DNA from 3 places in the Enterobacter sp. I4 genome. Region 1 is predicted to be linked to each of the others. Evidence: riboswitches for the same ligand, from Rfam matches in the RefSeq annotation. Region 1 holds a riboswitch; each other region holds the start of a gene.
The links. A riboswitch is a leader RNA that binds a small molecule or an ion and turns the genes downstream of it on or off. The one in region 1 is predicted to bind thiamine pyrophosphate.

Region 1 (10,696 bases):
ATTCACGCGAAGGCATATCGACGTTTTGTGAGGTACTAAAATTCTGAGCATGTGCATCATGCGACGTTAACAACCATTCCCTGAGTATGCCCGGAGACCAAGTATGTGGGAAAGAACGAGGATTTTTGTCGAAAGATTCCTGTGCTTTCTGGAGCCAGAAGTGGCAATAACTTTTGGCAAAATCACGTAAGTTTGGGGTAAGTGCCCTCCCTTGTAATAGGTAATATGCGCTGCGGATGTCGCCAGGTTGGGCTCCAAGTGAGCAATCGCCAGCACGAACCTCACAAGAGAATGAGGCTACGCAAACTTCAGCGGGTAAAATTGTCTCGCCGTTGTTAGGAGCATCGGTAAGGCTGAGTATCCAGTTACGGATCGTTAGAAGATCTTTCTGGCTAAAGATGCGGAACATCGCTCCATTGTCTGACACCAAGCCATTAATCAAAACACTACGATCAGGAGCCCCTGGACGAACCAAGCGGCTGCAACCAAGAGCATCAACCAGAGGAAGGGGATTATCACGAGCCTCAGCAAACCACTCTGAAAGAGGGCGTCCCTCAAGAATAAATCCTGCATGATAAACCTGAGCTTCACGAGCTCGTTCCTGAATAAGGCTAGCCATCGCGAGGCGGGGATTGCACATCGAGCGCGTAATCGTAAGTACAGCATCATCCAGCTCCTGCAACAACGCCTCGAATAAGCCAATGCCGAAGGCTATTCTCGTCCGGGCTGTTTGTTCAGCACACAGGCTGTTGAAAAGCTCTTCAGTAATCGGCTGTACTATCTCTCCGTAAGAAAGGGCAGCACCGCGTCCGACTCCCATGTTTAGGTGCATTAGCGCCGATTCATTAACATCGAGCGATTGCCAGGCAGGCAAAAGACCAGCGGTTCTCCAAGCAAAATCGAAACCAATAAGTTCATAATCAAAAGCGTCACTGCGCCTGCTCATAGCGTAAAGTATGGCGGGAAACTTAAAGCATATATCACGAATTTCACGAATATCACTCAACTCCCGGCTGCCAGCTGACATATTCGAGACGCCTTGGGTACGCGCGAGTGAACAGAACCGGTCAAAGCGAGAATTTTCTGCCTCTCCCACTCCAACATCATCGGCAAGCAACGTAAGAAGACGTAAATGCACTGCATCCTCAAAAACGCCCGGTGCGCTCATTCCGTGAAGCGCCACTCCCATACTTGCTGCAAGGGGAGCGGTCTGCTGAAGAATAATATTTTGCACAGACGAGCCATGCCCTGCGAATTCATGAAATTGCTTCCAGCGTAGTGCTAAATGTTTCAATGTTAAAGTGAGCGAAGAAACACATGATGTAATATTTCCGCTCAGGGGGATTTGTTCAGGAAACAAACTATAAATATTATCTACGTCCAGATAAATCTCCGGACGCACCGAGTAAGCAAAAACAGCTCGCCACATAAGCCCCTCATAAATAAATAACGAAACACCTTCCAATTATGTTGCGATGTGCCTCAGAACATAGGATAAATAGAGGGATCGTCTTTTTTCTTTTTCTTTTTACGTACGAATAACATTTTAATTGCAAGAATAAGTCGCTTCATGATTTCCTCTTTTTCATCGCAAGTTGTTCAATCAAAATGCGGGCAACAATGTCATGCCCTTCATCTGTGAAATGAATACGATCAACAAAAAGCCATAAATCATCCGAAATGGAATCCTGAATGGCCGATGTCAGATCGATAAAAGAAATACCCAGTTCGTCACACGCCGCAGCCAGTTTGTCACGGTATGTTTCATAGGTCTCTTGACTAAGAATATCCCCGTAGTGCTGGGCAAATCCGCCCAATTTCTCACGTTCAGCAAAAAGTAATTCCTCTTCTTTTGCCCCACGGACACGCACCCAGTTTGCTAGAGGTTGCAACACAAAAGTTAGGGGGGCCTTCATATCTGAGCAAAGCGCTGACCAGTTTGATAGGTTCCGTCTCGTGAGTTCAACAGCATAGGAAATCTGTTCTTCGAGAGAAGGAACATCATCATGCTCTACTGCCTTCCTACGACTAACCCATCGTGACACACGAGTCTCCTGGAAGCTCTGCATGGCACTATGAAACTGGTTGCCCATAAAAAAAGCACCATGTTCTTGCCGAAAACGCGCAGGTAACCGCGCCAGCCCAAGATCGTTAAAACCAGACATTAAAACGACCTCATCAATCTCAGGCAACAGGTGGCGATTAAGCGAAAACAGAATCATTTCCTGTGTAGAATTAAAACTACGCCCCCCGAAGTTAATCCATGGAGATGTATGCGGATCATTTATACTCATCCGTGACGCCAGGGTATGACAGTCCGCGCTTGCTCCTATACCGAATACCGTTGAACTCCCAGCGATAATGCGGCAACTATTAAGTTGACTGCAATCACCAACAGAATATATTTTTCCGCAGGCGTTACTATACCTGAAGCCCCGACTATCTGTATTAACAACAGATGATCGATGATTATACGGATGAAAGTACATGACATAAGGAAGCCAATTTATTTTGCCATTATCAGCAAACTCTTTCGAATATGCCAACATCTGCGGAGTTAATTGTTCCACATAACTCATAGCATCTCCCTTGTTATATTCTGATTCCTGATGTGGACAGACTTAGTAATGAACCATTAATATGTAATCATTAATAAATGATGAATTAAGCATGGCTTAACTTGGTTTTTTTGAGCCATTGTCACTTGGCTTATACAATTTTTAAAGAATATATCCAGATCTTTTTTCTCTGAATTATTCGTAGTTCTGTGAATGTATCGTTATCGGTAGAAACATGTCAATCACAATTAATTTACACTTTGGGTGAGATAATTTCTGCATGTGTTACCCGCCATCTACTCCTAGCGGTTTTTTCATCTGATTAGTATGTCTTACGTAACACTAAAAACTAAATTTCGAAAAAATAAATTCTTTTCCAATAGACATGAAAAAAATTCAACATGAATTAATATGATAATAAAGAGGAAATAATTAACAAAGTTAATGGCCTAAAGCCCGTGAATCACGAGATACTATTTACAGTCTTTGTGAGGTACGTGCTTCCTAGGGGCACTTTGGTGATCGAAAATTATTGTACGCTAAGGTTGTTTTTTGACTTTTCGACTTTAACTGGCCTTAGCCGACGAAACTTACTGGAAGCCGATATCCGGTTGCTTTTCCATATATAATCACTTGTGGATAAAGTGCATATGTACCCGGGGGATGAGTATTGAATCGCCACAGGTTTAACAGACACCTCAGAGTCATTTAAGATGACTTAAAGAGAGGTGCCAATGAGCGTTAAGCGTTTCCCGTAGAGTTTAAAATTGAAGCAGTCAAACAGGTTGTAGATCGCGGTCATTCTCTTTCCAGCGTTGCAACACGTCTCGATATCACCACTCGCAGCCTTTACGCCTGGATAACGAAGTACGGTCCGGATTCTTCCACTCATAAAGAACAGTCAGATGCTCAGGCCTAGCTCCGCCATCTCCAGAAAGAGCTGAAGCGGGTTACCGACGAACGGGACATATTAAAAAAAGCCGCGGCGTACTTCGCAAAGCTGTCCGACTGAGGTGCGCCTTTATCCGTGACAACGCCAGTTGCTTGCCTGTTCGTATGCTCTGCCGGGTGCTGGATGTTCATCCGAGTGGGTTTTACGCCTGGCTTCAGCAGCCGCATTCACAACGCCATCAGGCAGACCTGAGACTGACAGGACAGATTAAACAGTTCAACCCGGAAGCACCGGATGAGCGTTGGGTAACGGACATCACCTACATCAGGATCCACGAAGGCTGGCTGTATCTTGCCGTGGTTGTTGATCTGTTCTCACGCAAAATTATCGGCTGGTCAATGCAATCCCGGATGACAAAGGACATTGTCCTGAACGCAATGATGATGGCTGTATGGCGGCGTAATCCGCAAAAACCGGTACTGGCTCACTCGGACCAGGGCAGTCAGTACACAAGCTATGAGTGGCAGTCGTTCCTGAAATCACACGGCCTGGAAGGGAGTATGAGCCGTCGCGGTAACTGTCACGATAACGCGGTTGCAGAAAGCTTTTTCCAGTGACTGAAACGCGAGCGGATAAAGAAATAGATCTACGGAACGTGGGAAGAAGCCCGCAGCGATATTTTTGATTACATCGAAATGTTTTATAACAGTAAGCGTCGGCATGGTTCGAGCAATCAGATGTCACCGGCAGAATATGAAAACCAGTATTATCAACGACTAGGAAGTGTCTAGATTATTCGTGGCTATTCACACATCATTATTGACGGTCTCAAGATCAGCTGTTCCCGCTTGTCATTTGCATTTCAATTGGAATTGGCAAAAGCACTTCGACTGCATGAAGAAAACGTATGCGGTTTAAATCATCATGACTGAATAATTTCCTTAAGCCGCCTTATGGGCGGTTTTTTTGTGCCTGCCATTTATCTGTGGGACACAACGTGAGACACAAGCTGGGACACAGAGGAATTTTTAGGGTTGAGTCTTTGGCTTCCCGCTGGCATGATCCAGAACAGGGATTAACGGGACGTTAATCGCAAGCTTTTGATTTTTTTTGTAAATGACTCGGGGTGCCCTTCTTTGTGAAGGCTGAGAAATACCCGTATTACCTGATCTGGATAATGCCAGCGTAGGGAAGTCAGATGCCTTCCCGGTCATCGCTTCTTCACGTACGGCAGGAGCGAAACCATGCAGACTAACCTGCTCGATCTACCTGTTTTACATCAGTTCCGAACCCGTTCCCCGCTCACACACTGTATGACTAACGACGTCGTGCAGACGTTCACCGCCAACGTTCTGCTGGCGCTTGGCGCATCGCCGGCGATGGTGATCGAAGCTGAAGAAGCCGAACAGTTTGCCGCGCTTGCCGACGCGCTGTTAATCAACGTTGGCACGCTTACCGCCCCGCGTGCCCAGTCGATGCGCCGGGCCATAGAGAGTGCGGTGGCCGCAGGCAAACCCTGGACTCTGGATCCGGTCGCGGTAGGCGCCCTGACGTTCCGTACCCGCTTCTGTCACCAGGCACTTTCTCTCAAACCCGCGGCTATTCGCGGTAACGCCTCGGAAATACTTGCCCTCACCGGCATGAGCGCGGGAGGACGCGGCGTGGATACTACCGATACCGCGGCGAGCGCGTTGCCCGCTGCGCAGGCGCTGGCCCGCCAGACCAGCGCCATAGTGGTGGTGACGGGAGAGGTGGATCACATTACCGACGGCCAGAGAATCCGCACGGTTACGGGGGGCGATCCGCTGATGACCCGCGTGGTGGGAACGGGCTGCGCGCTCTCTGCGGTCGTTGCCGCCAGCTGTTCGCTGCCGGGCGACAGGCTCGACAACGTGACGGCGGCCTGCGGGTGGATGAAGCGCGCGGGGTCGATTGCCGTATCCCAGACCCGCGGCCCCGGAAGCTTTGCCGCTGCTTTTCTGGACGCGCTCTACGCGCTGGAGGAGCGGGTATGAAACGTATTAATGCTCTCACCATTGCGGGTACCGATCCAAGCGGCGGGGCAGGGATCCAGGCCGACCTGAAAACCTTCTCCGCTCTTGGCGCGTACGGTTGCTCTGTCATCACCGCGCTGGTGGCGCAAAACACGCGCGGCGTGCAGTCGGTTTATCGCATTGAGCCTGATTTTGTTGCCGCGCAGCTGGATTCGGTATTCAGCGATGTACGCATCGATACCACCAAGATCGGCATGCTGGCAGAAGCCGATATCGTTGAAGCGGTCGCCGAACGGCTCAGGCATTATCAGATACAAAACGTGGTGCTCGATACCGTGATGCTGGCAAAAAGCGGCGATCCGCTGCTCCCGGCCTCCGCCGTCGAAACGCTGCGTAAAAAGCTGCTGCCGCAGGTGGCCCTGATCACGCCCAACCTGCCTGAAGCCGCCGCGCTGCTGGATGCGCCACACGCCCGGAACGAGCGCGAAATGAAAGAGCAGGGGAACGCGCTGCTGGCGATGGGGTGTAGCGCGGTGCTGATGAAGGGCGGCCATCTTGATGACGCAGAAAGCCCGGACTGGCTCTTCACCCGCGACGGCGCGCAGCGCTTCACCGCACCGCGGGTACAGACCAAAAACACCCACGGAACGGGCTGCACGCTCTCTGCGGCGCTGGCGGCGCTGCGTCCGCGCCACAATGACTGGGCGGGTGCGGTGCAGGAAGCCAAGGTATGGCTCTCCGGCGCGCTGGCAAAAGCGGATTCTCTGGAAGTGGGTCACGGTATTGGTCCGGTTCACCATTTCCATGCATGGTGGTAAGCCGTATACTGGCAGGAAACCTTATGCCAGAGAAAAACAGAGATGGAACAAGCGCATACCCGGTTAATTGCCCAACTCAGGGAACGCATTGCCGCGCCAGACAACATGCCGTTGTACCTGAAATTTGCCGAAACGGTGAAAAACGCGGTGCGCAGCGGGGTGCTGGCACACGGGAATATTTTGCCCGGCGAGCGGGATCTGAGCCAGCTCGCCGGGGTATCGCGTATTACGGTGCGTAAAGCAATGCAGGCGCTGGAGGAGGCTGGCGTCGTCACCCGCGCCCGCGGCTACGGCACGCAGATCAACAATATCTTTGAATATTCCCTCAAAGAGGCGCGGGGTTTTTCCCAGCAGGTGGTGCTGCGCGGGAAAACGCCCAACACGCTGTGGGTCAACAGAAGCGTCGTGAAGTGCCCGGAAGAGATTGCCCGCCAGCTTTCTCTGGAGCCAGAGAGCGAGGTGTTTTTGCTTAAGCGCATCCGCTACGTGGACGACGATGCGGTATCGATAGAGGAGTCCTGGGTACCGGTAGGGTTAATTCCTAACCCGGACGACATTGGCGTCTCGCTGTATGATTACTTCCGCAGCCAGAATATCTTTCCGCAGCGCACCCGTTCACGCGTCAGCGCCTGTATGCCGGACAGCGAATTTCAGGCGCATATTAAGATGGACGATAAAATACCGGTGCTGGTTATCAGGCAAGTCGCGCTCGATCAACAGCACCGGCCAATTGAGTACAGCATCAGCTACTGCCGCAGCGATCTATACGTTTTTGTGTGCGAGGAGTAATGCCTCGCGCGTGGGGGCACAGTCTCCACCGCGATGGCTGACCACCCAGGCGGCGACGGCGTTGCCAAGCCGCACCGCCTCCGGCAGTGACCAGCCTGCGGCCAGTCCGGCAAGCAGGCCACCCGCATGGCTGTCACCCGCGCCGATGGTATCGACGACGGTTGCTGGAAAAGCCGGAACGTGCCCCGAAGCATCACCGTCATACCAGACCGCCCCGTCTTTGTCGTGGCGCACGATCAGCGCAGCGCCGAACCGGTGTTGCCACTGCGCGCCAAGGTTTTCTGCATTCACGCCAAGCCATTCGGCGGCGAGTTCCGCCTCCTGACGATTGAGCGATACGATCGGTTTACGGGCCATGATCCGCGCCATCAGCGGGACCGGAATATCCGCAATGCGCGGACCGAAATCGATAAAGGCGGTCACATCCTGAAGGTTTTCCAGCCAGGCCGTCAGCAGTTCGCCGCTGGGTGAAGCCAGCTGGTAGCCGGACAGATAGACCAGGCTTTTCTCTGGTACGCTTAACCCGTCCAGCCAGCCCTGCTGCCACTGGTTCTCCACGCCGCTGAACGACATAAAGGTGCGTTCACCGTCGGGCTCCACCAGCGCCAGACACCAGCCGTTATCGCCCGTTTCCGCTTCTACCGCACTGTGCAGATCCTGCTTCGCCATGGCGTTACGGATAATATCTGCCCACACGCCGTGGCCGACGGGGAGTGCGTTTTGCGCGGCAATGCCGAGCCGCTTCAGGGCGATGGCGATATTTAGCGCGCAGCCGCCAATATTCACCCCCTGCTGCTTCAGTTCGATATCACACCCGCGCCAGGGCAGGGCGTACGCGTCGGCAATCACGTCGATGACAGCCGCACCAAGCACCGTGACCGGCCGTGTGGCATGAAGGGTTTCAAGACGGTGGGCAAAAGCGCTCATACCCCCTCCCTTTGCTCCCGGAAGTGCAGCAGCTTGTCGCAGTAATGGCCGAAATCAAGCCGGTTCACCGCATCAAGCTCGTGCTTAAGCGCGGGATCGATCGCCTGAACGCCATGCAGCGCGCCGCAGATTGCCGTTGCCATCGCACCTATGGTGTCCGTATCGCCGCCCAGGTTGGCGCACAAAAACGCGCAGCGGTTCGGGTCGGTTCCCGCCAGTTCGACCATCGCAATGGCTGCCGGAACGGACTCAACCGTGCTTGTTCCCGCGCCAATCAGCTGATAGACCTGCTCGCTGGCCGATTCCGTACCGTTGGCTTCGCGCACGGTTTTCAGGGCCAGCTCAATGCGTGCCGAGAGCGACGCGCTGAAGGTGGTGGTGTTCGCCTCCTGGGCCGCGCGGGCGATACCCGGCAGGGCATCGGCGATGTTCTGCCAGCTTTCGCCGTCGATGGCGCGCGACACCGCCCAGGCGATGACCACAGCCCCGGCGATGGCGAGATCCGATTTATGCGTCGGGCTGGAGGCCATCGCAACCTGTTCCACAAAGTGCGCCAGGCGCGTGGCCGGCAGCAGGCAGCCCAGCGGGGAGGCGCGCATCGCCGCCCCGTTGGTGACGCCGTTGTTTTCCAGCTCGCTCACCGGCCTGCCGTCACGGATGGCGTTCAGGGCGATTTTGGACGTCGGGCCGAGCACATTCTTATTGAACGCGTCGAAGTCCAGCGCCCAGCGCAGAATATGTTTACCGATAACGTCCGGATCGATTTCTCCGTCGCATTCGATAATCGCATCGGCCAGGCACAGCGCCATCGACGTGTCATCCGTAAATTCCGCCTGCTTAAAGTAGCAGGCGGCATTATTCTCAGCCGGGCCGGGTAAGAAACGGTCGATCCAGCCGAAGTGCGCTTTCACCCGCTTACGCGGCCACAGCTCCGACGGCATCCCCATCGCATCCCCTAACGCCTGCCCATAAAGGGCACCGAGAATACGGTCTTGTTTCATTTAACTTCCCCTCGTGTCAGCGCGGTATCGCCATCAACCACCTCAATTGCGGTGATCTCTTTATCCGATTCGCGGAAAAACAGCATAAACAGCACGGCAATCACCACAATCATGATTGCGCCAAATGTCCACATTCCGGCCCAGTTGAAGGTCAGCCCATTCACCGGCTCTTTGTAAGCGAACATTTTTTCCATCATCACGCCGCCCAGGCGGTAACCCAGCAGGCTACCAAAGCCCTGACAGCACAGCGTGATCAAGCCCTGCGCCGCGTTGCGCATATGCACAGGCGCTTTTTTATCCACGTAGATGTACGCGGTAACGTAATAGAAGTCATAGCTCACGCCGTGCAGCAGGATTCCGAGGAACAGCAGGGCGTAAGTGAAGTACTGCTCCGCGCCGCCGTAGACAAAGAAGCCGTAGCGAATGGCGGCGGTGATCAGGCCCAGCAGCAGGACCTTCTTAATACCAAAGCGTTTGGTAAAGAACGGCAGCGCGAGCATGAAGAAGATTTCAGAGAACTGGCCGAGCGTCATCCAGCCGGTGGCGTTTTTCATCCCCACTTCGGTGAGATAGCCGTTAGCAAAGATGTAGTAGAAGGCCAGCGGCATGGCGAACAGGAACGAGCAGAAGAAGAACACCAGGAAGTTTCTGTCGCGCAGCAGGATCAGCGCATCCAGCCCCAGCATCACCCTGAAGTCCAGCTTGCCGGTACTCTTCGGCGGGGTATTCGGCAGGAACAGCGCGAAGACGCCAAGCAGGAGAGAGCTGGCTGCGGTCATCAGCAGGGGAATATTGGTGTCAGAGATATCGCTATAGCCCATCATCTGCGGCAGGAAACCGCACGCCAGGCCGGAAGCAATCCAGCCAATGGTTCCCATTACGCGAATGCGCGGGAAGTCGGCCTCCACGTCATCGACGTTCGCAAAGGCGATACTGTTGGTCAGGGCGATGGTGGGCATGTAGGTCAGAGAGTAGGCCAGCAGCAGCGGGAAGAAGGTGCTGAACTGGGTTTGCTGTGCAGCGAAGTACATCAGAATGGCGCCCGCGAACATCAGCACCGCCAGCACCTTCTGGGCGGCGAAGAAGCGGTCCGTCAGCGAGCCGACCAGGATAGGAGAGAGAATCGCGGCAATGGCGGTACAGGCATAGGACCAGCCGATTTCCCCTGCGGTAAACCCGCTTTTACTCAGCCATAGCCACAGCGGCACAAACCAGGCGCCCCAGATAAACCATTCAACGAACATCATGAATGACAGTTGGACTTTCGTTTTCATTTTTTAATCCTGCATGTCAGAGGTACGCGAGTAACATACCATGTGATAATACCTTTTAAATACCTTTAAGGCGATTGTATGATCAGTGTAACAAAAATGTTGTACACGAAACGAGCCAGCAGATTGTGCTTAAAAAAGTTGCAAATGGTGGAAAATAGAGTAAGTCGGTACCAGGCTTAGTCTGCCTGCAAAAAACGCAGGTTTGGATCACACGTGCCGACATCACGTCGGACTTACGGGAGCATCACTATGACTGATATTGCGCAGTTGCTTGGCAAAGACGCCGACAGCCTTTTACAGCATCGTTGTATGACCATTCCAGCCGACCAGCTTTACCTGCCTGGCCATGACTACGTAGACCGCGTTATGGTCGACAACAACCGTCCGCCTGCCGTCCTGCGAAACATGCAGACGCTGTACAATACCGGCCGTCTGGGCGGGAC
Region 2 (10,696 bases), on a different contig from region 1:
TGGCGCGCGCGCCGAATGCGGTGGCTGCAATCAGGCCACCAAACAGCGCCGGCGCGTCGGTCGCCAGGTTGAGGTCGGTAATCACCCCTTTCAGACGCTGGTTCGCAAACGGCGTGCGGCGACCGTTAAACCAGTCCAGCACCACCGGCAGGTGGTCGAGAGACGGATTTTTTGCCCAGGCCTCCGTGAGCTGCGGCAGAAGCTGTTTTTTGCTCTCGTCAATCTGGGTTTTCAGCTCAGGATGCGCCGCCGCCAGGCGATCCAGCGGCCAGCCGAGCACGCGGCCAAACCAGGCGTAGATGTCGCCGAAAGCGGACTGACCGGCTTCGAGGCCGATGAAGTCCGGCACCACGCTGCCGTCAACCTGGCCGCAGATACCCTTCACCGCGCGGTCGCCAACGGTGGTTTTATCCGCCGTCAGAATGTCGCATGTAGAGGTGCCGATCACTTTCACCAGCGTATTGGGCTGCGCACCCGCGCCCACGGCGCCCATGTGGCAGTCAAACGCGCCGCCGGAGATCGCCACGTTTTGCGGCAGGCCGAGGCGCTTTGCCCACTCTTCGCAGAGCGTGCCGACCAGAATATCGGCGGTGAAGGTGTCGGTAAACAGCGGATATGTCAGGTTCTTGTTGATAATCGGGTCGAGCTCGTCGAAGAACGCGGCTGGAGGCAGGCCGCCCCAGCTTTCATGCCACAGGGATTTATGCCCGGCGCTACAGCGGCCGCGGCGGATATCCTGCGGGCGGGTGGTGCCGGAGAGCAGGGCAGGCACCCAGTCGCACAGCTCAATCCATGATGCCGCCGCCTGCGCAACCGAAGCGTCCGCGCGGGTAACGTGAAGGATCTTGGCCCAGAACCATTCGCTGGAGTAAATCCCACCGATGTAGCGGGAGTAGTCGGTGTGGCCTGGCTGATGGCACAGGCGGGTGATGGCTTCCGCCTCTTCCACGGCGGTATGGTCTTTCCACAGCACGAACATGGCGTTCGGGTTGTCGGCAAACTCCGGGCGCAGCGCCAGCACGCGGCCTTCGGCATCAACCGGGGCCGGCGTTGAACCGGTGCTGTCGACGCCAATCCCCACCACGTCGGCCCGCTGGGCATCCGTCAGTTCAGCCAGCACGGCTTTCATCGCCGCTTCCATAGATTCAATGTAATCACGCGGGTGGTGGCGGAACTGGTTATTCGGCGCATCGCAGTAGCGCCCCTCTTGCCAGCGCGGGTACCACTCAACGCTGGTTGCTATCTCCTGGCCAGTCGTACAGTCCACTGCCAGCGCGCGAACCGAGTCGCTGCCAAAATCGAGGCCAATTGCAATTGCCATGGTGTTGCTCCATCCAGAAAACAGGTATGGAAGAACATTAGAGACTGGGGACAAAAATCGTCAGGCAGGATCCGCTAATCTTATGGATAAAATTGCTGTAGCAACGGAAAGTGTGACGCCGTGCAAATATTCAATGTGGACATTTCTGCCGTACTTATAGACACTTTTGTTACTGCTTATCTGTCCCTGTCGGCAGATAAATCAAGGGAAAAGGCTGAAACATGGCGGAGGTAAAAGAAGCGTGATGCTTTTTGGATCTTTTCGCGGCCCCTTTTTATACTGCTTTTAACGATATGGACAATTGGTTTCCTTCAGGACCCTTGGGAGAACTGAATCTATGGCCGAACCGCAAAACGATCCCTTACTGCCGGGCTACTCATTTAACGCCCATCTGGTGGCGGGGCTGACGCCAATTGAGGCCGAGGGTTATCTCGATTTTTACGTCGATCGACCGCTCGGCATGAAAGGGTATATTTTGAACCTTACCGTACGCGGGGAGGGGGTGATCAAAAACGGCGATCGGCAATTCGTCTGCCGTCCCGGCGATATGCTGCTGTTCCCGCCTGGGGAGATCCACCACTACGGCCGACACCCGGACGCCAAAGAGTGGTATCACCAGTGGGTCTATTTCCGTCCGCGCGCCTACTGGCAGGAGTGGCTGTCGTGGCCGGCCATTTTCGCCCATACCGGCTTTTATCGTCCGGATGAAGCGCATCTGGCACAGTTCCGTGAACTTTTCGCGCAGATTATAGAGGCGGGGCAGGCGGGCGGGCGCTATGCCGAACTGCTGGCCATTAACCTGCTGGAGCAGGTGCTGCTGCGGCGCATGGAGGCCATCAACGAGTCGCTTAACCCGCCGCTGGACAACCGCGTGCGTGACGCCTGTCAGTACATCAGCGACCACCTGGCCGACAGCCAGTTTGATATCGCCAGCGTCGCCCAGCACGTCTGCCTGTCGCCGTCACGCCTGTCGCATCTGTTTCGCCAGCAGCTTGGCGTCAGCGTGCTGAGCTGGCGTGAGGATCAGCGCATCAGCCAGGCGAAACTGCTGCTCAGCACAACCCGAATGCCGATTGCTACCGTTGGGCGCAACGTGGGCTTTGAAGATCAGCTCTATTTTTCCCGCGTGTTTAAAAAATGCACCGGCGCCAGCCCCAGTGAATTTCGCGCTGGATGTGAATAATCGGTAAAAAAAGCTAAACATACAGGTGAACTCAGAAAGCACCCTGTAAACTATTCAGACAATTGTTGCCTTGACGCGGTGCAGGGCGCTAAGCAGAATCGCTGATTCGTTTTCTGACCGGAATAGTTATGCAGGCATTGCTGGAACATTTTATTACCCAGTCCGTTATGTATTCGCTCATCGCGGTAACTCTGGTGGCGTTTCTCGAATCGCTGGCGCTGGTCGGGCTGATCCTGCCCGGCACCGTACTGATGGCGGGGCTTGGAGCGCTGATTGGCAGCGGTGAGGTCAATTTCTGGCAGGCGTGGCTGGCCGGTACGATCGGCTGTTTTCTGGGGGACTGGATCTCCTTCTGGCTGGGCTGGCGCTTTAAGAAGCCGCTCCACCGCTGGTCGTTTTTGAAAAAACACAAAGCGCTGCTGGATAAGACCGAGCACGCCCTGCACCAGCACAGCATGTTTACTATCCTCGTGGGGCGTTTTGTCGGGCCAACGCGTCCGCTGGTGCCGATGGTTGCCGGCATGCTGGATCTGCCCGTCGCGAAATTCGTGGTGCCGAACATCATCGGCTGCGTCTTCTGGCCGCCGTTCTACTTCCTGCCGGGGATCCTCGCGGGCGCGGCCATTGATATTCCTGACGGTATGCAAAGCGGTGAGTTTAAGTGGCTGCTGCTGGCAACGGCGGTGCTGCTCTGGCTGGCGGCCTGGCTCTGCTGGCGGCTGTGGCGCAGCGCAAAAGCCAGCGTCGATCGCCTGACGCGCTATCTCCCGCGCGCTCGCCTGATGTGGCTGGCCCCGCTGACGCTGGGCGTTGTGGTGGTGGCGCTGGTAGCATTGATTCGCCATCCGCTGATGCCGGTGTACGGCGAGATCCTGTTGAAGGTGGTGAGCCGTTAGCGTGTTTTCCCTCTCCCACGGGGAGAGGGTATCAGAGCGCAGAAATGCCCAGCAGTGAAGACGCCCCTGCCTTCCCGCTAAGAAGCTCTTCCGTTTTGCCATCCCAGAGTATGCGCCCCTCCGCGATCACCACCGATCGCGGCGCGATGCGCGCGGCATCCTCAATGCTGTGCGAGACCATCAGCATCGCGATCTGCTGGCGCTGGCAAACCTCCTCCACCAGCGAGAGCATCTCCTGGCGCAGGGCCGGGTCGAGCGCAGAGAAAGGTTCGTCTAGCAGCAGCAGCGGCCGTTCGCGCACCAGGCAACGCGCCAGCGCCACCCGCTGGCGCTGGCCGCCGGAGAGTTCGCCGGGCAGCCTGTCGACAAGCGTGGACAGGCCCATTTGTTCAGCGATTGCTCCCAGCTTCTGCCGCTGCGCGGTATTGAGCTTCAGCCCCGGATCCATCCCCAGCGCGATGTTCTGCCACACCGTGAGGTGATTGAACAGGTTGTTTTCCTGAAACAGCATCGACACCGGACGTTTAGCCGGAGGGGCGTGGGTAAAATCACGATTATCGATTGCTATCGATCCGCTGGCAGGCTGCAAGAAACCGGCAATTAAATTGAGCAGGGTACTTTTTCCGGCACCGCTTGGGCCAAGCACCGCAATTCGCTCACCCTGGCGAACGGAGAGGGTAAAGCGCATAGGCAGGTGCTCGTAAAGCCAGGTTACATCAGTCAGTTTTAGCATCACGCCCCGGAAGTTTTTCGATAACGGTAAATAAGGCAAAGCACAGGATCAGCAGCAGCAGCGCCGTGACGGCACCGTCCTGGCTGCGGTAAGAGCCAATTTGCTGATAAAGCCAGAACGGCAGCGTGCGGAAATCTTCGTTGCCAAAGAGGGCCACTACGCCAAAATCGCCAATCGACAGCACGCAGGCGAAGGCCAGCGCCTGGGCGAGCGGGCGCTTCAGGGCGCGTAGCTCGACCACCTTCAAACGCCGCCAGCCCGCTATCCCAAGGGACTGACACAGGACGCTATACCGGCTGTTCACATCCCGCATCGGGTTTTCCAGCACCTTAAGCGCATACGGGATAGCCATGAGGGCGTTGGTAAAGATAACGATCCCGTCGGCGCTTTCCGGCAGGCCGATGGTGCTGTTAAACAGTAAAAAGAAACCGGTCGCCAGCACGATGCCGGGCATTGCCAGAATCAGCATGCCCGTCAGCTCCAGCGCGTGTCCGGCCTTGCGGGCATGGCGCGCGTAAAGCTCGCGGCTGCTCCAGAGCAGCATCATGGTCAGGAGCACGCAGACCAGCCCGGCTGCCAGCGCGATGCGCAACGAGGTCCACGTAGCCTGCCACAGGACAGGCTGTTGCAATACCGAAAGCACATTGCTATTCAGCCCATCAAAGATGACGGCCAGCAGCGGCGGGAGCAGAAGCAGGAGGGCCAGTGCGATCAGCATCACATCCGTGATGCGGCTGTGCAGGCTGTCCTGCGGATCGCGCCAGCCGGTAATATTATTGCTTCCTGCGGGGATCGCTTTGCTCAGACGCTGGCTCAATAACACCAGCGCCAGACAGCAAATCATCTGTACGAGGGCCAGCAGCGCGGCGCGGCCAGGATCGTAGTCGTAACTTAACGCCTGATAGATAGCCAGCTCAATCGTGGTGGCCTGCGGCCCGCCGCCGAGAGAGAGCACGGTCGCAAAGCTGGCGAAGCAGAGCATAAAGATTAGCGCGGCAACCGGGGCAATCTGGCGTCGCAGCCAGGGCCATTCGACAAAGCGGAAGAACGACCAGCCGCGCATGCCGAGCTGGGCGGCAATCTGGCGCTGCTCGCCGGGAATGTTTTCCAGGGCCTGCAAAAAGAGGCGCGTTGCCATCGGCATGTTGAAGAAAACGTGCGCCAGCAGAATGCCCTGCAGCCCGTAGGGAGAGAAGGTCCACTCCAGGCCAAGCAGGCTGAACAGGGATGCCAGCCAGCCCTGCCTGCCGTATACGCTCAGGATGCCAAACACCGCGACCAGCACGGGGAGGATCAGCGTCATGGCGCACAGGCGCAGCAGGGCCTGCCTGCCGGGAAAACGCCGTCGATACAGGGCGCGCGCGAGAAAAATTGCCGGGATCGTCGACAGCAGCGCGGAGAGAAACGCCTGCCAGAAGGAGAAGCGGATAACGTGCCAGAGATAGCCGTCGTGCCAGAGCGCGAGCAGATCGCTCTCCGGCGCGTTAAACCACAGCGCAAGGAATGCGCCCAGGCTGACCGCCACCATCAGCATGGCGGCGAGCAGCCCCGGGAGTAACCAGCCGGGGATCAGCGGCTGACGGCGCGTTGCCATTCACTTATCCATGCGGCGCGCTGGGCAGCAACCTGCTGCGGCGTAAACTCCAGCGAGGTTTGCGGTTTGCTCAGCTTCTCAAAGCCCGCCGGCAGCGCAACGTCAGTCACCGGGTACATCCAGTTGCCTGTCGGAATGGCGTTCTGGAATGCCGGTGAGACCATAAATTTCAGGAATTTTTCGGCCAGCTCCGGCTGTTTGCTGGCGGCGGTGCGCGCCGCCACTTCCACCTGCAGATAATGCCCTTCAGCAAAGTTCGCGGCAGCGTAATTGTCTTTCTTCTCGGCAATAATGTGGTAGGCCGGGGAGGTGGTGTAGCTCAGTACAAGATCGCTTTCCCCTTTCAGGAACAGGCCGTAGGCCTCGCTCCAGCCTTTGGTGACTGTCACGGTTTTGGCGGCCAGTTTCTGCCACGCTTCCGCCGTTTTATCCCCATAGACCTTTTGCATCCACAGCAGCAGGCCAAGGCCCGGGGTGCTGGTTCGCGGATCTTCATAAATCACGCGCCATTTCTGGTCGCTTTCGACCAGCTCTTTCAGGCTTTTCGGCGGGTTTTTCAGCTTGTTTTTGTCGTAGACGAAAGCAAAGTACCCGTAATCAAAGGGAACGAAAGTCTCGTTTTTCCAGCCGCCAGGCACCTTAACGGCCTCTGCCGCAACGCCGCTTTTAGCAAACAATCGGGTTTGCGTGGCGGCTTCCAGCAGGTTGTTATCCAGCCCGAGCACCACGTCGGCTTTGCTGTTTTTCCCTTCCATGCGCAGACGGTTAAGCAGCGACACGCCATCTTCCAGCGCCACGAACTTCAGCTCGCAGCCGCAGTCGGCCTCAAAGGCTTTTTTTACCGCCGGGCCGGGGCCCCAGTCGGCGGAGAAAGAGTCATAGGTGTAAACCGTGAGCACGGGCTTGGCAAAAACAGGCAGCGCAAACAGCGCCAGCAGAGGAAGAACGTTTTTTAACACTTTGCACCTCAGGGTTGAGTGGCAAAGGATTTTGAGAGACAGCCTCAAATCCCTTCGCCGGCGTTATCCGGATCAGGTTCGACGGGTATTATCTCAGCGCACATCAGTGATGCAGCACCCCGTTGAGAACGGCGCTATTGTAATGATTTGGTGAATATTACGAAAGCGTTATGGCTCCGGCGGCGCAAACCAGGCGGATTTAAAATCAAACCAGCCCAGGGTATTCATCCGCAGGCCGCGCATGCTGCGCTGCCCCTGGATCAGCAGCCAGTGGTGGATCAGCGGTACGATCGTCTGCCTGGCCAACAGCTCCTGACACCAGGCGGCCAGATCCATTTCTCCTGCCCGCCACCGCGCGGCGTCCTGCTGCCAGTCCCGGTTGATGCAGTGCTGAATGAGCGGCACTTCATACAGGTGAGAAAAGAGTGAGAAATCAAGCGGCAGCGTGAAGTTTGCGCTGTTGAGCCAGATATCGCTGACGACGTCACCGCGGTGCCATTCATCATAGTCCACTTCCTGTATCGCCAGCGTCACGCCCTCGGCCGCCAGCAGCTTACTCATGATCCTTGCGATAAACCGGTGCTCAATGTGATCGCGGTAGTAGCTGAGGGTGATGGTCTCAAGCCCGGCAGGTTTTTCACTGCGTACCGGCTGAGCATGGTGCCAGCGCGGGAGCAGGCCATAGGCCGGGAACCACCACGTCTGGTATTGCTCCTCTGCGTGATAAATCAGGTTAGCAGGGGCGAGAATATGGCTGATCCACTTGCGAACGTCGTGGTTTGCGCCGCGATGGCTGCGGCTATCAAAGAGCAGGTAATAACACCCCTCTTCCAGGCGACTTTCGAAAGCCTTTTCGCTTGTTGTTGGCCCTTCCAGCGTCAGGCCTGCGCTCAGCTCCTCGTTGAGATCCGGTAATACCCAGACGTTAACTTCGTCAATCAGCGCCCGATAGCCAAAATAGTCATCAAAGGCGCGGATCTTGAGCTGATTATTGTTATTGCGCGAAACGGAGTAGGGGCCCGTACCGATCGGCAGGCTGGCAAAATTGTTGAGCGATCCCCACTCGCCGGGCAGGATCATCGAGGGCACATAGCCCAGCAGCCACGGAAGCCATTTGTCCGGCTGCGACAGCTCAATGTCCAGCGTCCAGGCCGTCGGGGAGTGGATCCGCGCGATATGCGAATAGAGCGGGAGCGTGCGGGCCCGCTCCAGGGAGCCGATGACGTCCCGCATCTCCAGCTCGCGTCCGTGGTGGAAGTGGATCCCGGGGCGTAAAAAGAAGCGCCAGTGCAGCGGGGACAGCTGTTGCCAGTGGTGGGCAATATCCGCTTCCAGTTCCCCATTTTCCTCATTTATTTTCGTCAGGCCGCTGAATATCTGCCGGGCCATGTGGGTTTCAGAGCGGCGCAGCGCCGTGCCGGGCAGCAGATTTTTCATCGGACGGTAGTAGAGCACCCGCAGAATATGGCGCCCCTGGCGAAAGCTGCGCCCAAGATGCGAGACCAGCATCTGGCGCACGGCGGCCTTGTCGCCCACCAGCTGTACCAGCTGATCGATGCGGTCCTGCTCCAGCAGATCCTCCGCCCGCTGTTGCTGCAGCGCCAGCCCGGTATAGAGGAAGGTAAGGCGTGAACGCTTGCCGCGACCGGCCTCGGCCTCCCAGTTAAGCCAGCCCTGCTGCTGCATGGTATTAAGCAGCGTACGCATGTGGCGGCGAGAGCAGTTGAGGAGTTCTGCCAGCTCGTTCAGCGTGGTCTCCTGCGATTGCCCCTCGCAGCACTGCCACAGGCGGATAAATTGTTGTTGCAGACGACCAGACGGCATAAAAGAGGAACTCCTGACAAAAAATCAGCAATTTATTAATCCCTATATTAAGCCAATAATTCTTCCCGATGAAGCGAGGAGGTAAATTATGAAGAGGTCTACCGCACGTCAGTTTTATCAGCACTATTTTTCAGCGACAAAAGGAGTGTCCTGGCTGGCCCGCCAGTGCGCAGAGCAGCGGCTGAGAATACTGGAAGATCTGATGCAGTGGGACGTTACGAAACCGACCTCTTCTCGCTAACTCGCCTCGATCATGTGTGACTGAGTATTGGTGCTAATCACCCGCCAGCAAAATGTTTTTGCTGGCTTTTTTCGTTTACTATTTCACCCAATTTCGATTCGCTTTCATAAGGATTTGCGCATGCTCTGGTTGATGACGATGGGGCGACGCCTGAACGGCGTGTATGCCGCTTTTATGCTGGTGGCCTTCATGATGGGCGTAGCCGGCGCGCTTCAGGCACCGACGCTGAGCCTGTTTCTCAGCCGCGAGGTGGGGGCGCAGCCGTTTTGGGTCGGCCTGTTTTATACCGTCAACGCTATCGCCGGGATCCTGGTCAGCCTGTGGCTGGCGAAACGATCCGACAGCCGGGGCGATCGCCGCAAATTAATCCTCTTTTGCTGCGCCATGGCCGTGGGCAACGCGCTGCTTTTTGCCTTCAACCGCCACTACCTGACGCTAATCACCTGTGGCGTACTGCTTGCCTCGCTGGCCAACACCGCCATGCCGCAGCTGTTCGCGCTGGCCCGGGAATATGCCGATAACTCGGCGCGTGAAGTGGTGATGTTCAGCTCGGTGATGCGTGCCCAGCTCTCCCTCGCCTGGGTTATCGGCCCGCCGCTGGCGTTCATGCTGGCCCTGAACTATGGCTTCACCGCCATGTTTTCCATCGCGGCGGGGATTTTTGCCGTTAGCCTGGCGCTGATTGCTTTTGCGCTGCCGTCTGTTGCCCGGGTTGAGCAAACGACGGATAAACCGTTAACCCAGGTGAGCGGCTGGCAGGATAAAAACGTCCGCATGCTGTTTATTGCTTCCACGCTGATGTGGACCTGCAACACCATGTATATCATCGATATGCCGCTGTGGATCAGCAGCGATCTGGGCCTGCCGGACAAGCTCGCCGGGATCTTAATGGGGACCGCCGCCGGGCTGGAAATCCCGGCGATGATTCTGGCGGGGTATTACGTTAAGCGTTTCGGAAAGCGCCGGATGATGATTGTCGCCGTGGCGGCCGGCGTGCTGTTCTACGCGGGGCTACTCCTTTTCCATTCCCGTGAGGCGTTACTGGCGCTTCAGCTGTTTAACGCCGTTTTCATCGGGATTGTCGCCGGGATCGGCATGCTCTGGTTCCAGGATTTAATGCCCGGCCGTGCGGGCTCTGCGACCACGCTTTTTACCAACAGCATCTCGACGGGCGTCATTCTTGCGGGTGTGATTCAGGGCGCGCTGGCGCAAAGCTATGGCCACGCCTCGGTTTACTGGATGATTGCGGCGATATCCGTCGTCACGCTGGCCCTGACGTGCAGGGTTAAAGACGTCTGATTCTGGAAGGCTGCTTCACGAAATGAAATGACTTTCTGACAGGTGCGGCTAAGGAGCATAGAGTGCGTGGCGGGTGCTTGAGGCTGTTTGCCTCAGGCTTTCGCAAGAGGCAAACAGTGGAGAGTCCCACATCAAAAAAACTGATGGGGAGACCAACTTCACAACCATCATTGCGAGGTTAGTCTCTTCATTGCCGAAAAGCAATAAGGAGGCTGGAATGCCAAAACGTACTCTGCTGTTAGGTTTGTTTCTGATCTGTTCAACGCTGTTGATCTTCACCTGGATGGTACGCGACTCGCTGTGTGAGCTGCATTTCAGACAGGAGAAAACGGAGCTGGCGGCAGTGTTGGCTTACGAAGCAAAACGTTAGCGGTATTGGCGGGGATTTTCCTCGCCTCTCCAGCGTGGTTACGCCTCAACGCACCCTTATCAATGGCCCGCATGCTGCGGGCCATTGCCTTTAGCCCATAAACGCAGGCTGTTGCTTCTCGTAGGCGGAGATAGCGTCTTCGTGCTGCAGCGTCAGGCCAATGCTGTCCAGACCGTTCAGCATGCAGTGGCGACGGAAAGCGTCGATGCTGAAGCTGTAGGTCTTTTCACCTGCTTTTACCACTTCAGCTTCCAGATCCACTTCAAACGCCATGCC
Region 3 (10,696 bases), 1.4 Mb from region 1:
TCCAAGGCCCATCGCGTCCGGAATGGTAAGAATGTCCGAAAAGAGAATGGCGGCATCGAGCGGGAAGCGGCGCAGCGGCTGGAGCGTCACTTCGCAGGCCAGCTCGGCGTTTTTGCACAGCGACATAAAATCGCCCGCCTGCGCGCGCGTGGCTTTATATTCTGGCAGATAGCGTCCCGCCTGGCGCATCATCCACACCGGGGTGACATCAACGGGCTGGCGCAGCAGCGCACGCAGATAACGATCGTTCTTCAGTTCGGTCATTTTGCAGTTCCTTATTGCGTCAGTCCGTCAGTGTAACACTACTCATACTCGGCCCGACACATTGCCACAGTATCTTCTATCAGGCGGCGCGCCACGGTTCCCGGCGGGGGCAGCAGAGGTAAATCGTCGTAGCGATACCAGTTCGCCTCAAGCAGCTCTTTCTGGTCGATAACAATCTCGCCGCTGTCGTAGTCCGCCATAAACGCCGTCATCAGCGACATCGGGAACGGCCACGGCTGGGAGGTCACGTAGCGCAGATTTTTCACCTTAATGCCGCTCTCCTCCATCACCTCCCGCGCCACCGCCTGCTCCAGCGTTTCACCCACTTCGACGAAGCCGGCGAGGACGGTATGAATGCCGTTACGATGACGAGTGTGCTGCGCCAGCAGAATGGAATCGTCACGCCGGATGGCGACGATGATGCACGGTGCGATTTGCGGGTAGTAGCGTTCCCGGCAGTGGCCGCAGAGCATCGCCCACTCGGTTTTGCTCGGGTGCATGGTGTGGCCGCAGTAGCCGCAGAATTTGTGCGAGCGGTAGAACTCCGCCAGCTGCACGCCGCGCCCCGCCAGCTGGAACAGGCCAACATCCAGATCCAGCACCTGGCGAACGGATCCCATATCCTGACGGCGCGCCTGTTGGATCAACCACACGGATTCGCCCTGCCACTCGCCGATCTTCAGCGCGGGTTGCCCCACAAGATCGAACGTTTCCGCCGTACCGTAGGGTAATTCTCCACCGGGCAGCCATAATTTCTGTTCGTGGCTGACGATCCACCAACCCAGATCTGATTTTTCAATAATACGATCCATATCTATTGCACTACCTTCGCTTCACTGACATGTTGTTAGCATTGTGGTTACATTTTGGATAAGTAGATCCCATTCTAAACCTTGTGGAGTCGACCATGTTAAACCAGCTGGAAAGCCTGACTGAGCGCGTTGGAGGAAGTAACAACCTGGTGGATCGCTGGCTACATGTGCGCAAGCATCTACTCGTGGCGTATTACAATCTGGTCGGTCTTAAGCCTGGCAAAGAATCCTTTATGCGGCTGAATGAAAAGGCGCTGGATGACTTTTGTCAGCGCCTGGTCGACTACCTCTCCAACGGCCATTTCAACATTTATGAACGCATTATCCGCGAAATGGAAGGCACAAGCCCGTTTTTAGCCGCAACAAAACTCTATCCACCGCTGGAGGCCAATACCCAGCAGATAATGGAGTACTACGATTCAACGCTCGAAAACGCTATCGATCACGATAATTATCTTGAGTTTCAGCAGGCGCTGTCCGACCTCGGCGAAGCGCTGGAAGAGCGGTTCACGCTGGAAGACAAGCTCATTGCCCTCGTGCTGGATAACAACCTGTTTGTCAGCAGCAACGATAACGTCGTGCGTCCCGCTTGAGTTATTAATCGTTAACGAGTAATTTACAACCAGTCGCCCCTCTGTGGAGGGGGATTTTTCTTGTCGGAGTGCCCAGTGTGAAAGCACGGGCTGAGACCGTTAATTCGGGATCCGCGGAACCTGATCAGGTTAATACCTGCGAAGGGAACAAGAGTCATGCTGCTGTTGTATCGCCCCAAAGGCGATCTTCTCTTGCTTCATCCGTCGTCTGACAAGCCATGTCCTTCACTTTTGGAATGAGCTATGTCTACAACAAAACTGACCCGCCGCGAACAGCGCGAACACGCCCAACGCTTCATCGACACCCTGGAAGGCACCGCTTTCCCGAACTCTAAACGCATCTACATTTCCGGCTCGCAGGCCGATATCCGCGTGCCGATGCGCGAAATCCAGCTTAGCCCGACGCTTATCGGCGGCAGCAAAGAGAATCCGCAGTTTGAAGACAACGAAGCCGTGCCGGTGTACGACACCTCCGGCCCGTACGGCGATCCTTCTGTTGCTATCAACGTGCAGCAGGGTCTGGCGAAGCTGCGACAGCCGTGGATTGACGCGCGTAACGACTGCGAGGAACTGAGCGTGCGCAGCTCAGCGTACACTAACGAGCGCCTGGCCGACGACGGCCTGGACGAGCTGCGCTTCACCGGCCTGCTGACGCCAAAACGCGCCAAAGCGGGCAAATGCGTGACCCAGCTGCACTACGCGCGCCAGGGGATCGTCACGCCGGAGATGGAGTTCATCGCCATTCGCGAAAATATGGGGCGCGAGCGCATCCGCAGCGAAGTCCTGCGCCACCAGCACCCGGGCGAAGGGTTTGGCGCACGCCTGCCGGAGAACATCACGCCGGAGTTTGTGCGTGACGAAGTGGCCGCAGGCCGCGCGATAATCCCCGCCAACATTAACCACCCGGAATCCGAGCCGATGATTATCGGCCGCAACTTCCTGGTGAAGGTCAACGCCAACATCGGCAACTCGGCGGTAACGTCCTCTATCGAAGAAGAGGTGGAAAAGCTGGTCTGGTCAACGCGCTGGGGAGCGGACACGGTGATGGATCTTTCCACCGGCCGCTATATTCACGAAACTCGCGAGTGGATCCTGCGCAACAGCCCGGTGCCGATTGGCACCGTCCCGATTTATCAGGCGCTGGAAAAAGTGAACGGCATTGCGGAAAACCTTACCTGGGAAGCGTTCCGCGATACGCTGCTGGAGCAGGCGGAACAGGGCGTGGACTACTTCACCATCCACGCCGGCGTGCTGCTGCGCTACGTGCCGATGACGGCGAAACGTCTGACCGGCATCGTCTCGCGCGGCGGTTCGATTATGGCGAAGTGGTGCCTGTCCCATCATCAGGAAAACTTCCTCTACGAACATTTCCGCGAGATCTGCGAAATCTGCGCCGCCTATGACGTTTCGCTTTCGCTGGGCGACGGCCTGCGTCCGGGCTCCATCCGCGATGCCAACGACGAAGCGCAGTTTGCCGAGCTGCATACGCTGGGCGAGCTGACCAAAATCGCCTGGGAATATGACGTGCAGGTGATGATTGAAGGCCCGGGACACGTGCCGATGCAGATGATCCGCCGCAACATGACCGAAGAGCTGGAGCACTGCCACGAAGCGCCGTTCTACACCCTGGGGCCGCTGACCACCGATATTGCGCCGGGCTATGACCACTTCACTTCAGGGATTGGCGCGGCGATGATCGGCTGGTTCGGCTGCGCCATGCTCTGCTACGTTACGCCGAAAGAGCACCTCGGCCTGCCCAACAAAGAGGACGTAAAGCAGGGGCTGATTACCTACAAAATCGCCGCCCACGCCGCCGACCTGGCGAAAGGCCACCCGGGCGCGCAAATCCGCGACAACGCCATGTCCAAAGCGCGCTTTGAATTCCGCTGGGAAGACCAGTTTAATCTGGCGCTCGATCCCTTCACCGCCCGCGCCTATCACGACGAAACCCTGCCGCAGGAATCCGGCAAAGTGGCTCACTTCTGCTCCATGTGCGGACCAAAATTCTGCTCAATGAAAATCAGCCAGGAGGTTCGCGACTACGCCGCCGCGCAGACCATTGAAGTGGGTATGGCGGACATGTCAGAAACCTTCCGCGCGAAAGGCGGCGAAATCTACCTCAAAAAAGAGGAGGCATAATGTACAAGCCCGATTTCCCCGCCGTCCCCTTCCGCTTAGGGCTTTACCCGGTGGTGGACAGCGTGGCGTGGATTGCCCGTCTGCTTGAGGCAGGCGTGCGCACAATCCAGCTGCGCATCAAGGATAAGCGCGATGAAGAGGTAGAGGCTGACGTGGCCGCCGCCGTTGCGCTGGGGCGTCGCTACGATGCCCGCCTGTTTATCAACGACTACTGGCGGCTTGCCGTTAAGCACAGGGCCTATGGCGTGCATCTGGGCCAGGAGGATCTGGAGACGACCGATTTGCATGTCATCCGCGAAGCCGGCTTGCGTCTTGGCGTTTCCACTCATGACGATATGGAGATTGACGTGGCGCTCGCGGCCCGCCCCTCCTACATCGCCCTCGGCCACGTTTTCCCGACGCAAACCAAACAGATGCCGTCGGCCCCGCAGGGCTTGACGCAGCTGGCGGCACACGTTAAACGCCTCGCCGATTATCCCACCGTCGCCATCGGCGGGATCGGCCTTGAGCGCGCGCCTGCCGTGCTGGAAACCGGCGTCGGCAGCATCGCCGTGGTCAGCGCGATCACCCACGCGGCCGACTGGCAGGCCGCCACCGCGCAGCTTTTACAACTGGCAGGAGCTGGCGATGAGAGATCGTGATTTTATGCGCTACAGCCGCCAGATCCTGCTGGAGGATATCGCCATCGACGGGCAGCAAAAGCTGCTCGCCAGCCGGGTACTGATTGTTGGCCTGGGCGGATTAGGCGCCCCCGCCGCGCTCTATCTGGCCGGCGCGGGCGTGGGCACGCTGGTGCTGGCGGACGACGACGAGGTGCACCTCAGCAACCTGCAGCGACAAATCCTCTTCACAACGGAAGACGTCAGCCAGCCTAAAGCGCACGTCACGCGCCAGCGGCTGAACCAGCTAAACCCGGACATTGAGCTGGTTGCGCTCCGGACGCGGCTTAGCGGCGAAGATCTGCAGCGCGAAGTTGCCCTTGCCGACGTGGTGCTGGACTGCACCGACAACATGGCGACGCGCCAGGCGATCAACGCCGCCTGCGTGGCCCGGAATACGCCGCTGATCACCGCCAGCGCGGTCGGTTTTGGCGGGCAGATAATGGTGCTTACGCCGCCGTGGGCTCAGGGCTGTTACCGCTGCCTGTGGCCGGACGAGGCTGAACCGGAACGCAACTGCCGCACGGCAGGTATTCTTGGCCCGGTTGTGGGCGTGATGGGCACGCTGCAGGCGCTGGAGGCCATCAAGCTGCTTAGCGGCATGGAGACGGAACGGAACACGCTGCGGCTGTTCGATGCCCGCTCCGGCGGCTGGCGCCATCTGGCGTTACATCGCGCCAGCCGCTGCCCGGTATGCGGAGGCCGCGATGCACATTCTGCTTAACGATGAGCCGGTGACGTGCGACGACGGGCTCACCGTTGCCGCACTGCTCGACACGCTGCGCCAGCTAAAGCCGGGAACGGCGCTGGCGCTCAATCAACAGATCCTGCCGCGCGAGCGGTGGGAACACCAGCAGGTCAATGAAGGCGACCAGATCCTGCTGTTTCAGGTTATCGCAGGGGGCTGAGATGTTACGTATTGCCGATAAGGTCTTTGATTCACATCTGTTTACCGGAACCGGGAAGTTTGCCTCTCCGCAGCTGATGGTTGAAGCCATCCGTGAAAGCGGCAGCCAGCTGGTGACGCTGGCCATGAAGCGCGTGGACCTGCGCCAGCACAACGATGCCATTCTTGCGCCCTTGCTGGAGGCTGGCGTGACGCTTTTACCGAACACCTCCGGGGCGAAAACGGCCGAGGAGGCGATTTTCGCCGCCCGGCTGGCTCGCGAGGCGCTCGGCACCCGCTGGCTGAAGCTGGAAATTCATCCGGATGCCCGCTGGCTGCTGCCCGACCCGATTGAAACCCTGAAAGCCGCCGAGAAGCTGGTGCAGCAGGGGTTTATCGTGCTGCCTTACTGCGGCGCCGACCCCGTTCTCTGCAAGCGCCTGGAGGAGGTCGGCTGCGCCGCCGTGATGCCGCTGGGCGCGCCCATCGGCTCTAACCAGGGGCTCGAAACCCGCGCGATGCTGGAGATCGTCATTGAGCAGGCTACCGTACCCGTGGTGGTGGACGCGGGAATAGGTGTACCCAGCCACGCCGCGCAGGCGCTGGAGTTAGGGGCCGATGCGGTACTGGTGAATACCGCGATTGCGGTCGCCGACGATCCGGTGATGATGGCGCGCGCGTTCCGTCTGGCCGTGGAGGCTGGCGTGCTGGCGAGAGAGTCCGGCCCCGGCGCGCGCAGCTTTCAGGCGCAGGCCACCAGCCCGCTCACCGGCTTTCTGGAGGCGCTCTGATGGCTACCTTTACCGATCGCTGGCGTGAGCTTGGCTGGGACGATATTGCCCTGCGCATCAACAGCAAAACCGCGGCTGACGTTGAGCGCGCGCTGCATGCCCGCCACCTTACCCGTGAGGATCTGATGGCCCTCCTCTCCCCCGCGGCCAGCGCGTATCTCGAGCCAATGGCGCAGCGCGCGCAGCGCCTCACCCGCCAGCGCTTCGGCAACACGGTGAGCTTTTACGTGCCGCTCTACCTCTCTAACCTGTGCGCTAACGACTGTACCTACTGTGGTTTCTCCATGAGCAACCGCATTAAGCGTAAAACGCTGGACGAGCATGAGATCGCCCGCGAGTGTGCGGCTATACGTGAAATGGGGTTTGAGCACCTTCTGCTGGTGACGGGTGAACATCAGAGCAAAGTAGGAATGGACTACTTCCGCCAGCACCTTCCGGCCATTCGTCGGGAATTTTCCTCATTGCAGATGGAAGTGCAGCCTTTGTCGCAGGAGGAATACGCAGAGCTGAAAACCCTCGGGCTGGACGGCGTTATGGTTTACCAGGAAACCTACCACGAGGCGACGTATGCCCGGCACCACCTGAAGGGGAAGAAACAGGATTTCTTCTTCCGGCTGGAGACGCCGGACAGGCTGGGACGGGCAGGGATCGACAAAATCGGTCTGGGGGCGCTGATTGGGCTTTCCGACAGCTGGCGGGTGGATTGCTACATGGTGGCGGAACATTTGCTGTGGTTGCAGCAACGCTACTGGCAGAGCCGCTATTCCATCTCGTTCCCGCGGCTGCGTCCCTGCGCGGGCGGCATTGAGCCGGCCTCGCTAATGGATGAACGCCAGCTGGTGCAAACCATCTGCGCATTTCGCCTGTTCGCGCCGGAGGTGGAACTGTCGCTCTCCACCCGCGAGTCCCCGGCGTTCCGCGATCGCACCATCCCGCTGGCCATCAACAACGTCAGCGCTTTTTCCAAAACGCAGCCTGGCGGCTATGCCGACGAGCGTCCGGAGCTGGAGCAGTTTGCGCCTCACGACGGGCGGCGGCCAGAGGCGGTCGCGGAAGCGCTGGCCGCGCAGGGGCTACAGCCCGTGTGGAAAGACTGGGACAGCTGGCTGGGAAGAGCCTCGCATTTGCGCTGAAACAGACTGTAAAAACGCGGAAAGGTTACGAGGCGTCTCGTAGGATTGAAACCGGGCGATTGTTATCCTCAGCCCGGTTTCCTTATGCTTGGCACGTCAGCAACGGATGCTGACCAGGGCGAAAATGCTTCTTCCTCGTTTCGCCCTGCCCCCCGCCTCTTAATCAGAATCTTAATCGATAAAAAAATAGGACGCTTCTTATCTGTTCTTAAGATAAATCATCTCGTCGGTAATCACCTTCTGTATAATTTACTACCAGCAACCGGACAGCGACTATGCTGAGGATTACGACAGACGCAACGCGTCCACCTTCTGGACTGATGTACAACTCATGGCACTCCACAGTAAAAAGCTCTCTTTTACGCGGCCGATTATGGTCAGCTTCGCCGGGATCCTGTTCAGCTTCGTGCTGATCGCCGTGCTGGTAACCCTTTCACAGCGAAAGGATTTTCTCGAGGATTATCATAAAATTAATGGTAATTTCACCCATAACCTGGCGGTGAACTACACCGAGTCTATCCTGCGAGAAAATGACTATATTCTCGGGCGCGCCGCGATGTACTTCGCGCGTAACGACAGAGTGAATCAGACCATTAATATCGATCCGACACACGGCCTGCAGATGTTAATGCATTTACAGAACCTGATGCCGACCGTGTCGTCTATCTCTCTCGCGGACACCGGGGGGCGTCATCTGCGCGCGCCGGAAGTGCTGCCTACGGAAAAGAGCCGGTCTTTCGACGCGCGAACCCGTCCATGGTTTGTCGGGCAGGCGGAGGCCAGCAACTTCCCCCACTATACCCGCCCCTATCTGGACTATTTCACCGGGCATCCCACCGTCACCCTTTTTAAGCCGGTCATTTCACCCGAAGGCCGCCTCAAGGGCACGCTCGCTTTCCATCTTGATTTGACCTCCATGGGATATACCCTGCGCCAGATGGTGGCGCCGGTGCAGGGTGAGTTTTTTGTCGTTGAGCGCGACGGCGCCGTTGTGCTTCATCCGGACACGGGCGCGCTCTTTAAGCAGTACGTAAGCGAAGCGCTGATGGACAAAATGACCAGCGGCGAAGGCCATATTTTCGATCCCAAAAGTAAGACCTGGTACTACTACTACTCCTTCACCAACCCGGACTGGTTTGTAATTTATCGGGTTTCCGATACCACCCTCACCGTCATTACCCGGCATGAAACCACTATCGTCGGCTGGGGATTTGCGCTGGCGGCCATCATCATCATCCTGTTCGGGCTGTACCTGCGTCACGCCTCACGTTCCGTGCTGATGAACATTATCAACGCCATCAAAACCGGGGACGTCAACCAGGCTCCGCGCCTGGAGGCGATGCTCAGCCATACCATACAGTCGAACAAGGAACGCGAGATGGCGTATGTACGTCAGGCCACGCATGATGCGCTAACGGGCTGTAAAAACCGCCGGGCGTTCGACAGCGACGTGGATGAGTTGCTGAACGCCCATCAGCCGTTCGCCCTGGCGCTGGTCGACATTGATAACTTCAAATCCATCAATGACACCTGGGGCCACCTGAGCGGGGATATCGTGCTGCGCAACGTGGCACGCGAAGGCATTCAGATCATGCAGCCGCATCACCTCTCCGTTTACCGCTACGGTGGTGAAGAGTTCGCGGTGATTTTCCCTGCCGAGCTGATTCACTCCGCTCACGCACTTCTGGAGGCCTGGCGCACCGCCGTCCAGCAGCGTGCCTGGCGGGAAGAGAACCTGCAGGTGACCTTCAGCGCCGGGCTGGGAGAATGGCATTTCGAACCGCTGGAGCAATTTGTCGGTAGCGTTGATGAAGCGCTTTACCGCGCCAAACAGCAGGGCAAAAACCGTGTTTTAAGCACGTCCAGCCGTTAATTTCCCGCCTGACATTTCGCCCGTTCCGACGGGCAGAACGCACGCCTGTGAAAAATTGTAACCGGTTTCAGGAAAATGCCGATTTCTTTGTGATGCCTGACACACAATCGCGGTAAAGCGGTTGTTGAAGCGGTCTGCACGGGATAATTATCAATAAACACATGTAGATCGAGGCTGACTATGAAGAACATCGTTTTATGCTGTGCAGCGGGAATGTCAACCAGCATGCTGGTTCAACGTATGAAAGATGCCGCGCAGAAAAAAGGAGTCGAAGTAACCATTAAAGCCGTTCCAGTCGCGGAGTTTAAAGACAACATCGCGACGGCTGACATCGTATTACTGGGGCCACAGGTTAAATACGAGCAGGCAAAACTGCAGGCGCAGGCCGATCCGCTGGGCAAGAAGGTCGCGGTGATCGACATGATGGATTACGGCATGATGAAAGGCGATGCCGTACTGGAAAAAGCGCTCAAGCTGCTGGAGTCATAATGGAAGACTTAGAAACCACCATCATGGAACTGCTGGTCAACGCGGGCGCGGCGCGCAGTGCGGCGCTGACGGCGCTGCAGATGGCGCGTAAGGGTGAGTTTGACGAAGCTGAAAAAGCGATGGAAGAATCGCGCGAGTATGTGAAGCATGCGCACACGATCCAGACGCAGCTTATCGGCCTTGACGAAGGGACCGGGAAACTTCCGGTTAACCTGATCACCGTTCACTCGCAGGACCATCTGATGAACGCGATGGTTATTCAGGATCTGGCAGGCGATATGATTGAGCTTTATCGGCGGATCCCGCTGGTAAACTGATAAAAAGCCCGGAGGCTCTTCGCGTTATGGGCCTGAAAAAACACAATAAAAAAACCCGCCGAAGCGGGTTTTTTATTTACGGCATCAACGATTATTCGTTGTCGGAACCGCCCAGACCTGCGTTCAGCAGTTCTGCAAGGCTCGCGGATGCATCTTCGGCAGTAACCTGCGGAGCAGCCGGCAGTTCGCCCGCTGCGCGACGACGCATACGATCCTGGTGGTACGCATAACCGGTACCGGCCGGGATCAGACGACCCACGATAACGTTCTCTTTCAGACCGCGCAGTTCATCACGTTTACCTGCAACAGCCGCTTCGGTCAGGACACGAGTAGTTTCCTGGAACGACGCTGCGGAGATGAAGGACTCGGTTGCCAGAGACGCTTTGGTGATACCCAGCAGATCGCGTGCGAAGGTTGCACCGATTTTGCCATTCGCTTCCAGATCGCGGTTAGCGATCTTAACGCGTGAGTATTCAACCTGCTCGCCTTCCAGGAAGTCGGAGCTGCCCGCGTTTTCGATGGTTGCTTTACGCAGCATCTGACGAACGATAACTTCGATGTGTTTATCGTTAATCTTAACGCCCTGCAGACGGTATACGTCCTGTACTTCGTTAACAATGTAACGAGTAACAGCATGCACACCACGCAGACGCAGGATGTCGTGCGGCGCTTCTGGACCGTCGGAAACCACGTCACCACGTTCCACGCGTTCACCTTCGAACACGTTGAGCTGACGCCAC

Region 2: another riboswitch for thiamine pyrophosphate. It lies ahead of thiB (thiamine ABC transporter substrate binding subunit); the one in region 1 lies ahead of thiM (hydroxyethylthiazole kinase).
Region 3: another riboswitch for thiamine pyrophosphate. It lies ahead of thiC (phosphomethylpyrimidine synthase ThiC); the one in region 1 lies ahead of thiM (hydroxyethylthiazole kinase).

The regions. Positions count from the first base shown of each region.
Region 1 covers NZ_JALBUO010000001.1:1,449,642-1,460,337, forward strand. Annotated here, with positions in the region: gene MOQ06_RS06940 (iron-containing redox enzyme family protein) at 1-1,465, opposite strand, end outside; gene MOQ06_RS06945 (GDSL-type esterase/lipase family protein) at 1,569-2,579, opposite strand; partial or broken gene MOQ06_RS06950 (IS3 family transposase) at 3,325-4,241, shown strand; TPP riboswitch at 4,563-4,659, shown strand; gene thiM (hydroxyethylthiazole kinase) at 4,695-5,465, shown strand; gene thiD (bifunctional hydroxymethylpyrimidine kinase/phosphomethylpyrimidine kinase) at 5,462-6,262, shown strand; gene MOQ06_RS06965 (GntR family transcriptional regulator) at 6,305-7,051, shown strand; gene MOQ06_RS06970 (PfkB family carbohydrate kinase) at 7,025-7,978, opposite strand; gene MOQ06_RS06975 (ADP-ribosylglycohydrolase family protein) at 7,975-8,979, opposite strand; gene MOQ06_RS06980 (nucleoside permease) at 8,976-10,253, opposite strand; gene fbaB (class I fructose-bisphosphate aldolase) at 10,503-10,696, shown strand, end outside.
Region 2 covers NZ_JALBUO010000002.1:399,441-410,136, reverse strand. Annotated here, with positions in the region: gene araB (ribulokinase) at 1-1,321, opposite strand, end outside; gene araC (arabinose operon transcriptional regulator AraC) at 1,659-2,504, shown strand; gene MOQ06_RS14225 (DedA family protein) at 2,633-3,400, shown strand; gene thiQ (thiamine ABC transporter ATP-binding protein ThiQ) at 3,432-4,133, opposite strand; gene thiP (thiamine/thiamine pyrophosphate ABC transporter permease ThiP) at 4,117-5,727, opposite strand; gene thiB (thiamine ABC transporter substrate binding subunit) at 5,703-6,686, opposite strand; TPP riboswitch at 6,718-6,818, opposite strand; gene sgrR (HTH-type transcriptional regulator SgrR) at 6,855-8,510, opposite strand; gene sgrT (glucose uptake inhibitor SgrT) at 8,599-8,751, shown strand; gene MOQ06_RS14195 (sugar efflux transporter) at 8,872-10,050, shown strand; gene MOQ06_RS14190 (Hok/Gef family protein) at 10,268-10,420, shown strand; gene leuD (3-isopropylmalate dehydratase small subunit) at 10,511-10,696, opposite strand, start outside.
Region 3 covers NZ_JALBUO010000001.1:80,719-91,414, reverse strand. Annotated here, with positions in the region: gene hemE (uroporphyrinogen decarboxylase) at 1-264, opposite strand, end outside; gene nudC (NAD(+) diphosphatase) at 303-1,076, opposite strand; gene rsd (sigma D regulator) at 1,172-1,669, shown strand; TPP riboswitch at 1,724-1,833, shown strand; gene thiC (phosphomethylpyrimidine synthase ThiC) at 1,913-3,808, shown strand; gene thiE (thiamine phosphate synthase) at 3,808-4,449, shown strand; gene thiF (thiazole biosynthesis adenylyltransferase ThiF) at 4,436-5,191, shown strand; gene thiS (sulfur carrier protein ThiS) at 5,175-5,375, shown strand; gene thiG (thiazole synthase) at 5,377-6,144, shown strand; gene thiH (2-iminoacetate synthase ThiH) at 6,144-7,277, shown strand; gene MOQ06_RS00420 (sensor domain-containing diguanylate cyclase) at 7,609-9,150, shown strand; gene MOQ06_RS00415 (PTS sugar transporter subunit IIB) at 9,331-9,639, shown strand; gene MOQ06_RS00410 (PTS lactose/cellobiose transporter subunit IIA) at 9,639-9,956, shown strand; gene rpoC (DNA-directed RNA polymerase subunit beta') at 10,048-10,696, opposite strand, start outside.